3 regions of the Paenibacillus sp. HWE-109 genome follow, and region 1 is predicted to be linked to each of the others. Evidence: predicted binding sites of a transcription regulator. Region 1 holds the regulator's gene; each other region holds the start of a gene.
The links. Region 1 encodes NrdR, which represses ribonucleotide reductase genes. Its sites were predicted from a motif close to AACACNATATATNGTGTT; they were not measured.

Region 2: nrdI (class Ib ribonucleoside-diphosphate reductase assembly flavoprotein NrdI) is a predicted target of NrdR. The motif match lies at 1,059-1,076, and genes of this name have one in related genera.
Region 3: LOZ80_RS20015 (adenosylcobalamin-dependent ribonucleoside-diphosphate reductase) is a predicted target of NrdR. The motif match lies at 2,075-2,092, and genes of this name have one in related genera.

Annotation. Positions count from the first base shown of each region.
Region 1 is NZ_CP091881.1:5,044,669-5,047,948, reverse strand. Features, by position in the region: gene LOZ80_RS21500 (MntP/YtaF family protein) at 1-214, shown strand, start outside; gene coaE (dephospho-CoA kinase) at 237-833, shown strand; gene LOZ80_RS21490 (lytic transglycosylase domain-containing protein) at 830-1,432, shown strand; gene LOZ80_RS21485 (alpha/beta-type small acid-soluble spore protein) at 1,497-1,721, opposite strand; gene nrdR (transcriptional regulator NrdR) at 1,841-2,320, shown strand; gene LOZ80_RS21475 (hypothetical protein) at 2,543-2,734, opposite strand; cyclic di-GMP riboswitch class I at 2,780-2,875, opposite strand; gene LOZ80_RS21470 (hypothetical protein) at 2,965-3,135, shown strand; gene htpG (molecular chaperone HtpG) at 3,218-3,280, opposite strand, start outside.
Region 2 is NZ_CP091881.1:5,540,990-5,544,269, reverse strand. Features, by position in the region: gene serC (3-phosphoserine/phosphohydroxythreonine transaminase) at 1-756, shown strand, start outside; gene nrdI (class Ib ribonucleoside-diphosphate reductase assembly flavoprotein NrdI) at 1,346-1,705, shown strand; gene nrdE (class 1b ribonucleoside-diphosphate reductase subunit alpha) at 1,692-3,280, shown strand, end outside.
Region 3 is NZ_CP091881.1:4,682,259-4,685,538, reverse strand. Features, by position in the region: gene LOZ80_RS20025 (lipoate--protein ligase family protein) at 1-751, shown strand, start outside; gene dat (D-amino-acid transaminase) at 1,005-1,832, opposite strand; gene LOZ80_RS20015 (adenosylcobalamin-dependent ribonucleoside-diphosphate reductase) at 2,163-3,280, shown strand, end outside.

The DNA of each region.
Region 1 (3,280 bases):
ACTTTCGCTCGATGCTTTTGGCGCAGGAATTGGTGCGGCTTTGATTGGTTTTGTGCCTTTATTGACGGCTTCAGTGATTTCGATTGCGAGTGGTTCCTTTATTGCTCTGGGACTGCGGATTGGCTTCCGCTATGCAGAGATGAAGTGGATGAAGAAGCTGTCGATTCTCCCGGGATGTGTCCTTATCGTGATGGGTCTTTTGAAAATGTTATAGTCTAATTAGGAGAGAACTGCCCATGAATATCGGGTTAACAGGAGGAATCGCCTGCGGCAAAAGCACGGTCAGTGCCATGCTGGTTTGCCGCGGCGCTCTATTGGTAGATGCGGATCAAATCGCCCGTGATGTTGTCGAGCCCGGCAGCCCTGTTCTTGAACAGGTTGCAGCCCGTTTTGGACAAGCTGTTCTGCAACCAGATGGTTCTCTTCATCGCAAAAAACTAGGTGAAATCATCTTTGGTCAGACAGAAGCACGGAAACAGTTGGAAAGTATTTTGCACCCCCCTATTCGTAAACAAATGCGGGAACAGATGGAAGCCTACGAGCAGCAGTATCCGAACAGGTTGGTTGTGGTGGATGTCCCTTTATTGATAGAATCAAATTTGAGCTTTATGTTTGAAGAAGTCTTAGTCGTCTATGTGCCGCGTCATGTGCAGTTGGAGCGACTTATGCACAGAGATGGTTTAACCGAGACCGAGGCTAATAAGCGGATTAACTCTCAGATGTCGATTGAAGAGAAACGCCAAGTGGCTGATATCGTGATTGACAACAGCGGGTCATGGGAACAGACCCAATCTGAAGTAGAGCGATTTTGGCTAAGGAAGGGGCTCTCATGACGTTTTTGCGTAAAAAACGCGTTTTTGCCCTTTTACTCGTCTGTTTTATCGTGGTTCTCTTTATGAACAGTTCATTTATCGGGAGAAAGCTGTATCCCATCTACTTTGAGCAGGAAATCAGGCAGAGCGCGGCGAAACACCATATAGATCCTTTTCTTATTGCTGCGATCATTCGCGTCGAGACGAACTATAAGCACCATTTGGAGTCCAAAAAAGGCGCGTTAGGTCTGATGCAGCTCATGCCGGATACGGCAGACTGGATTGTGGAATCGACAAATCTAGAGCCGCATGCACAAAAGGATTTACTCGAAGTAGATGTGAACATTAATTTGGGGTCATGGTATCTGAGTTGGCTGCAGAAGCATTACAATGGCAATTTGGTTTATGCGATTGCTGCTTATAATGCGGGTCAGGGTAATGTGAATAAGTGGAAGCAAAATGACATTTGGGACGGCTCCCAAGCGAACATCAATCAAATTCCGTTTGGTGAAACGCGTCATTATGTTCAGCGAGTTTTGTATTATTATGAGAAGTATACGAATCTTTATTCCGAGCGCTGGGGAGCTCTCCCCAAACAAAACAAAGAAGCATTGGACTAGCTCCTTGTGGGGGCCTAGAGTCCAATACTTCCTGTTTGGCAGATTCAGAAGCTAATCTTCAAGATTACTTGAATTGACCAGCCAAAGATTGTTCTGCGATTTGTACCAGGCGACGAGTAATGTGACCACCGATGGCACCAGTGTCACGAGTAGCCATATTACCGTAGTATCCATCTTGTGGGATAGAGATACCTAGCTCTTGAGCTACTTCGTATTTCAACTGATCCAACGCTGCGTTAGCTTGAGGAACGACTAATGTGTTGCTGCTGCGGGATTGTCCTGCGCTCATGTCTGTTCACCTCCTTGTCGGTTGGTACTAGTATTGTGCGCAAAACGGCGAAGTTCATAACTTGTAACATATGGTAATCCTTCAACCATTCAACCAGGAGAGAAAGGAGTGAAAAGCGAATGAAATGTCCGTTTTGTGACTATTCCGGTACGAAAGTGCTTGATTCCCGTTCTGCGAATGAAAATAAATCGATCCGTCGGCGTCGTGAATGCGAAAAATGCGCAAGAAGATTCACAACCTTTGAGATGGTGGAAGAAACTCCGCTCATCGTGATTAAAAAAGATGGCAGCCGGGAAGAATTTAGTCGAGAGAAAATTTTGCGGGGCTTGATTCGCGCCTGTGAGAAGCGGCCTGTTTCGATGGAGCGACTGGAAATGATCGTATCCGAGGTCGAAATGCAGCTGCGCACGACAGCTCATGCTGAAGTCGAAAGTCTGGGCATCGGAGAAATCGTTATGGAGCAATTGTACCCCGTCGATGAAGTGGCGTACATTCGCTTCGCTTCCGTCTATCGGCAGTTTAAAGATATTAACATGTTCTTGAAGGAGCTCACGCAAATTCTGGGAAAGCATGATTCCGGATTGCTCCGGGATAAATAAATAGCTGTAAGTTGCACCCGCAAGAATAAATCACAGCGGCAGCGCTCGCGGTTTGCAACTACGAAATCTGACAAAAAAGTAGAAAAAGACAGCGGGTTTCCCGTTGTCTTTTTCTTTTGCAAGCTTATAAATTCAGCAATTACTTGATTATCATGAATTGAAAAAAAATATTTTATAGACACCAACCGACTGTATTTTTGATTGCGTTGTTGCATAATTCTTTTATTGAGTACGATTGTCCAATTCACTTCGCAGAAAATGTATAAATCGAATGGATTCTTCAGGGGTTAAAAGATTGTCATCAAACTTAAAGGAGAACATGTCCAGAATATCGCTCTCAGGAAGATGCAAATGTTCAATCAATTGCCTGACATCCAAACTCATTGCGCCATCTAACGTGATTTTACCCATCATTATTATCTCCTCCTAGGCTTTCTACATGAATCGGACGGAGGCTATACCGGTAGCTGGCTGACATCTTGACCATTGTGACATGTCAATTTAGTCCCTATAGCTTTGCGTCACCACTTTTCAATGGTTTTGCCTTTATCGTACCGATTCATGCTTGTATCAAAACTATATCACATTTAAGGATCAGGTTGCATTAATTACAATTACATTTATTCGAAGGATGGTTGAAACATATGTCCGTCAATTCTAATCCAATCCCCCATATTTCTTGCGAGTTAGATATCGTTAAGGTTGCTTATTCACTGGGAATTGATCAAGATCGCTTACTGGCTTATGTGTACTCAAATGTGCAAGCAACCAAACAAATCGATGACAAGGAGCTATCGCCGGATTATCAGAGTTGACGGTTCGCATAGGTATGGATGCAAAAAGATCCTCAATTCCACAAAATCGGGGAATTGAGGATCTTTCTTTATCTTTCTTCCGTTAAACCATGATTTTGCAAATATCGTTTGTGAATTCAACCGGATCCTGCAGCGGCAGGCCTTC
Region 2 (3,280 bases), 500 kb from region 1:
AAATTGTTCGGAGAAGTGGCGATTGCGGCTAGTTCCCAGGAACAGAAATTCATGAAAATTCCGGATCTGAGCGAAATCAAGATTCAACCGGATTCCGCTTACCTGCATCTGACTTCCAATGAAACAATTGAAGGCGCTCAGTTCCAAAGTTACCCGGATACAGGGAACGTGCCTTTGATCGGTGACATGTCCAGCGATATTTTGAGCCGGCCTGTGGATGTCTCCAAATTCGGCATGATCTATGCCGGGGCACAGAAGAATCTCGGTCCGTCCGGTGTGACGGTGGTCATTGTCAAAGAAGACCTTCTGCAGGATCTGCCGAAAACAATCCCGACGATGCTTCGTTATGAAACGCATGGCAAAAACAATTCGCTTTACAATACACCTCCGGTTTACTCTATCTACATGGTGAACCTCGTATTGAAATGGATTCAAGAGCAAGGTGGACTAGCTGTTATTGAAAAGAACAATTTGGAGAAATCAGGGCTTATTTATAGCGCGATTGACCAAAGCGGTGGTTTCTACCGGGGTCCTGTTGATCAAGGCAGCCGTTCTGCGATGAACATTACGTTCCGTTTGCAAGATGAAGAGCTGGAGAAAAAGTTCATCAAAGAAACAGAACAACATGGATTCGTCGGCTTGAAAGGCCATCGCAGTGTTGGCGGTCTGAGAGCTTCCACGTACAATGCAGTTCCATATGCATCTTGCAAAGCACTCGCTGACTTTATGAGCGATTTCCAAAAACGCAACGGCTAAGTTTGCGATCCAAGCTGCTCAGGCACATCCTCGTGTGCGCCTGAGTAGCTTTTTTTGTTTCAGGATAGAAGTGTGGCTTGTTCGGTTTTGATGTCCTTAGAGGGACGCTGAGGCGCTCTAAGGAGCTTGTGTTTGGGTGTAGGTTTGATCTATATCTAGTAGGCTATATGTCTAACTCACAGTTTCGACAAATCTGAAATTTCAAGTCTTTTTTGAAAAAATATTTTTGAAACCGTCGGAGCCACGCCCAGTCTAGGTTTAGGTATTTTGCTAGTTAAAAGACACAATTTCGAGCGTTGACAAACACAATATATTGATATAAATTTGAAACTATCAACTAGATGTCGTGAAAAAAAGCGAATCTGCGAGGTTGATAGGTCTATAGGAAAATAGTCGCAGAAGCCATGCTGGGCGGCACTTTGACGGTTTATTCGCAGCAAAATACACGGTCTGAAGGCTCGGTATTTTGTCGATAAGGCGAGATCGTTTCCTGGATTTAGCAGTAAATGGTTTTTGAATAATTTACTAGATATAGGGTTATATACATAAGAAACACAAGATAGAGATTGATGGATAGGAGACGGTTCCGATGCTGATTGCTTACGATTCGAAGACGGGGAATGTTCGCCGATTTATTGCCAAGCTCAAAATGCCGGCGATTCAAATAGAGGAAGCGATGAAGATGGACGAGCCATTCGTGCTCGTTACGTATACAACGGGGTTTGGTCAAATCCCCCCGAAGGTCGCTTCCTTTCTGGAAAGCAATTCCTCCCGAATGATCGGTGTAGCAGCAAGCGGCAATCGGAATTGGGGAGACGGTTTTGCCAAAAGCGCAGACACCATTTCACAATTGTACGACGTGCCTGTGTTAACCAAGTTTGAGTTATCCGGCACCAAAAATGACGTAGAACGATTTGTTCAGGGGGTACAAGCAATTGCGGCACATTGAGCTAAATAATTTATTGATGCAACGCGGAGCGGATGGCTTTTTTCAACTAGAGAAGGATAAAGAAGCCGTTGAAGTTTTTATGAAGGATGTCCATAGCAAAAGCCTCTCTTTCCCCGATACCTCTTCCAAGGTTCGCTATATGATCGAGCACAATTACTACGAGAACGTCTATGAGCATTACACACCCGAAGAAGTTAATTCTGTGTACCAAGTGGCCCACGACAATGAATTCGAGTTCGCTTCTTATATGGCGGCTTCGAAATTTTATACAGATTATGCATTGCGCAGTGATGACAAGACCTTGTATCTGGAGCATTTCCCGGATCGCGTAGCGATTGTAGCTTTATATTTGGGACGCGGTAATGCAGAAACAGCTCGTGTGCTGGCCGTCTCTATGATGGAACAGCGTTTGCAGCCCGCAACGCCGACGTTCCTCAATGCAGGCAAAAGCCGTCGCGGTGAAATGGTTTCCTGCTTCTTGTTGGAAATGGATGACTCGCTTAACTCAATCAACTATGTTCTGGCGACCTGCATGCAGCTGTCCAAAATTGGCGGCGGTGTAGCTGTCAACTTGTCCAAGCTCCGTGGTCGCGGTGAATCCATCAAAGGTGTAGAACGCGCTGCAAAAGGAATTATGCCAGTACTTAAGCTCATGGAGGATGCTTTCTCTTATGCCGACCAAATGGGTCAGCGCAAAGGCTCAGGAGCGGCGTACTACAATATTTTCGGCTGGGACGTTATGGAGTTCCTGGACAGCAAGAAAATTAATGCGGATGAGAAATCCCGCTTGAAGACACTTTCGATCGGTCTCATTGTACCGAATAAATTTTATAAATTAGCGGAAGAGAACAAGCCGCTGCATGTTTTTGCGCCATACACAGTCCTGCAGGCTTATGGCAAGCATATGGATGATCTGGATATGGATGCAATGTACGATGAGCTTCTGGCGAATCCTAAGGTGAAGAAGAAAGTTGTCATGAGCGCACGCGATATGCTGGTCAAAATTGCGACAACACAACTGGAATCCGGCTATCCTTATATGATGAATCGGACGAATGCCAATCGTGATCACGCGCTGAAAGGCATTGGGACGATTAAAATGTCCAACCTGTGCACGGAAATTTTCCAATTGCAGGAGACTTCGGAAATCAATGATTATGGGCAAGATGATACCATTTTAAGAGATATTAGCTGTAATCTGGCTTCCATGAACATAGCCAATGTGATGGACCGCAAGAAGCTGCGTGAAACAGTGCATGAAGGCATGATTGCTTTGACTTCGGTAAGCGACATGACTACGATCTGCAATGCGCCAGGTGTTGCCAAAGCCAATCGCGAGCTGCATTCCGTTGGTTTGGGAGTCATGAATCTTCACGGGTATTTGTCGAAGAACAAAATCAGCTATGAGAGCGACGAAGCCAAAGATTTCGTTCGTACTTTCTTCATGGCGATGAATTTTTATTCCATCGAGAAGAGCATGGAGATCGCCAAAGCGTCCGGCCAAACGTTCGAAGGCTTTGAGCTTTCCGAATACGCGAGTGGCGCTTATTTCAACCGTTACACAGAGACGGATTA
Region 3 (3,280 bases), 360 kb from region 1:
GGGAAAAGTACCGCCTACGGTGAGGTTCTACGGATGGAATCCGGCCACACTATCCATTGGTTATTTTCAAAAGGCCGCAGAGGTTGATCAAGAAGCTGTAGCCAAGGAGGGAATTGGCTTCGTTCGTCGTCCAACCGGCGGGAGAGCCGTTCTCCACGATAAGGAATTGACGTACAGCATTATTGTGGCAGAGGACTATCCGGGGATACCGCGCAATGTGACGGAAGCCTACCGGGTGCTGAGCGAAGGGTTGCTGCAAGGTTTTCGAGCGCTGGGATTGGCCGCTGAGATGGTACAGCTTGCGAGCGATGAAGAGAAAGAGAAATACGCTTCGGCGGGATCGGCGGCGTGCTTCGATTCCCCTTCCTGGTATGAGCTTGTGGTAGAAGGCCGCAAAGTGGCGGGGAGCGCACAGGTTCGGCAAAAAAACGTCGTGCTGCAGCACGGTTCAATATTGCTTGATATGGATACGGATCAACTATTCCGGATGCTCCGTTTTTCCAATGAGAAGGTCGGAGAGCGGATGAAACAAAGCTTTCTGAAGAAAGCTGTGGCAATTAATGATCTGCTTCGTGTGCAGGGGAAAGAACCAGTGACACTCGGGCAAGTCGAGGAAGCCTTTCGTCGTGAGATTGCGGCCGGACTTGGTGTAGAACTTGTGGAGGCTGGCTTGACGGCTTATGAAATGGAGCTGAGTGATCAGCTTGTGCGCGAGAAGTATGGTACTGATGATTGGAATTTACGCCGTTAGAAATAGCAAGAACCTTGAAAGCCACGAGAGTTGTGGATGTTCAAGGTTCTTCTTTTTTTGACATGTAACAGTAAACGAGGAGGACTCGGACTGCCTCGCGCGGAGGGAACTATAGTGCGCTATTCTAGTAAAAAATAGCGTCCGTCAGTTCCCTTATAGGATTAATCGCTAACAAGAGGCACATTTCTCTGGGCAGCAAAGCCGTGAATCGGCGCTATCGAGCGCTTGTCAGGTAGGAACTCGAAGAGCAATTTTAGCTGAAAGTGTGTACAAATTCGTTTTGCAGCTTCTGCGTAAGGGGGCCAGGTGCGCCACTGCCGATCGGTTTGCCGTCTATTTGAAGAAGCGGTGTAATTTCGACTGTCGTACCCGTGATAAAGGCTTCATCTGCTTGATACAGCTGCTCCGTTGTAAAGGCTTCTTCTTGCACCGTTATTTCGAGGGAAAGAGCCAATTTTAGCACGACTGCACGTGTGATACCATGCAAAATCAAATGATTCGCCGGATGCGTGTACAGAACCTGATCCTTGATTATCATAATATTCGATGCGCTGCATTCGGTAACGATGCCGTCTCGATGCAGGACGACTTCTTGCACGCCATGATCAAGAGCAGCTTGTTTGGCCATTACATTGGGCAGCAAATTTAATGTCTTGAGATCACAGCGAAGCCAGCGGATATCAGCCAGCGTTATCGCGTGGATACCTTTATGTATGGAAGCAACCGGTCTTGGCACCACAGAACAGTAGGCAAGTACAATCGGTTCCGCCTGCTCAGGGAAAGGATGAGCGCGAGGAGCTTCACCGCGTGTAATTTGCAAATAGACGGTGCCTTCAACCAGTTTGTTTTTGTGGACAAGCTCAGTCAGCATATCGCCAATTTCGGAGGCTGTATATGGCAGGGCGATACGAACTTCGGAAGCTGTTCTCCCAAGTCTTTGCAGATGTGCCTGCAGCTCATAAATCTGACCATTATACACGCGGAATACCTCGTAAATGCCATCACCGAAATAGTAGCCGCGATCATCAGGCGATATCTGTATGTCGTTCTTGCTTAGAAATTGATTTTTGTAAAAATACAAGGGAAGTCATCTCCTTATTATTCATGTGAATTGAAATATAATTGCGAACGAATGTTCTAAGATTGAGGCTTATGTGTTATCCTAAGTATAGGTTAGCAGAGGAATACGCCAGCGTCAAAAGGTGTGAAATAAAGAGGATTTGTAAGGCAGAATAAGAAAACGAAGCAAACGCTTGTCAAATTGAGGGAATATGGTTAATTATCCATTAGAGTATCAATATATTGTGTTGTATAATGTTTTAAGACACTATATATTGAAATTCGCAGAGATTTTATCGCGTATTGGCTAGTTGATCACAGCTGAGTCTGTAGCTTATTGGGAGGAAATCGTATGGGTATCGTACCGTCAAGCAGTAAACTAAGTGGATTGAGTGAGAAAATATTTTTGGATCGCTATGCCCTGAAAAATGCCGATACGAGCGCTGCTAAGGTGGGGGATACCGTACTTGTGTTAACCAAGGATGATCCCAAATTTCCAGCCAAAGAAGTTGGCGAAATTATTAGCCGTGAGGGGAATCGTGTCCAAGTAAAAACACGAAGCGGTGAAACGGTAGAATCGTCTGTTGAAAAGCTGACGCTGAACATCGAAAAAACACCGGATGAATTGTGGGATCGCTTAGCGGGCGCGATGGCATCCGTTGAGGCCACGCCTGAGAAACGTGAGGAATGGACAGAAAAATTCAGATACATTTTGCAGGATTGGAAGCTTGTACCAGGTGGCCGGATTGCTGCTGGCGCTGATGCCAGTGACGAACTGACGCTGTTCAATTGTTATGTCATTCCATCACCGCACGACAGCCGTGGCGGGATTATGAGCACACTGACCGAAATGACCGAAATCATGTCGCGCGGCGGCGGTGTTGGCATCAATCTATCTTCGCTCAGGCCGCGTCGTTCTGTGGTGAAGGGAGTTAACGGATCTTCGAGCGGCGCGGTTTCTTGGGGCGGACTTTTCAGCTATACAACAGGGTTAATTGAACAAGGCGGCAGCCGCAGAGGCGCTTTGATGCTTATGATTAATGATTGGCATCCGGATCTAGAGGATTTCATTACCGTGAAATCAACAATGGGCCAGATAACGAATGCCAATTTATCCGTCTGTGTAAGCAATGGTTTTATGAAAGCTGTGAAGGAAGATCTGGATTGGGAACTGGTCTTCCCGGATACAACAGATCCTGATTATAACGACAAATGGGATGGCAATCTAGATGCGTGGAAGAAGCTGGGCAAAACTGTCAAGCCTTATCGGACAGTCAAAGCGCGCGAGGTCTGGCACTCGATTATGGAGTCTGCCTGGAAATCGGCGGAGCCGGGTGTAGTGTTCATGGAATACTACAACCAAATGTCGAACAGTTGGTACTTCAATCCTATTATTTGCACGAATCCATGCGGGGAACAAGGGCTTCCGGCTTGGGGTGTTTGCAATCTGTCGGCCATTAACTTATCCAA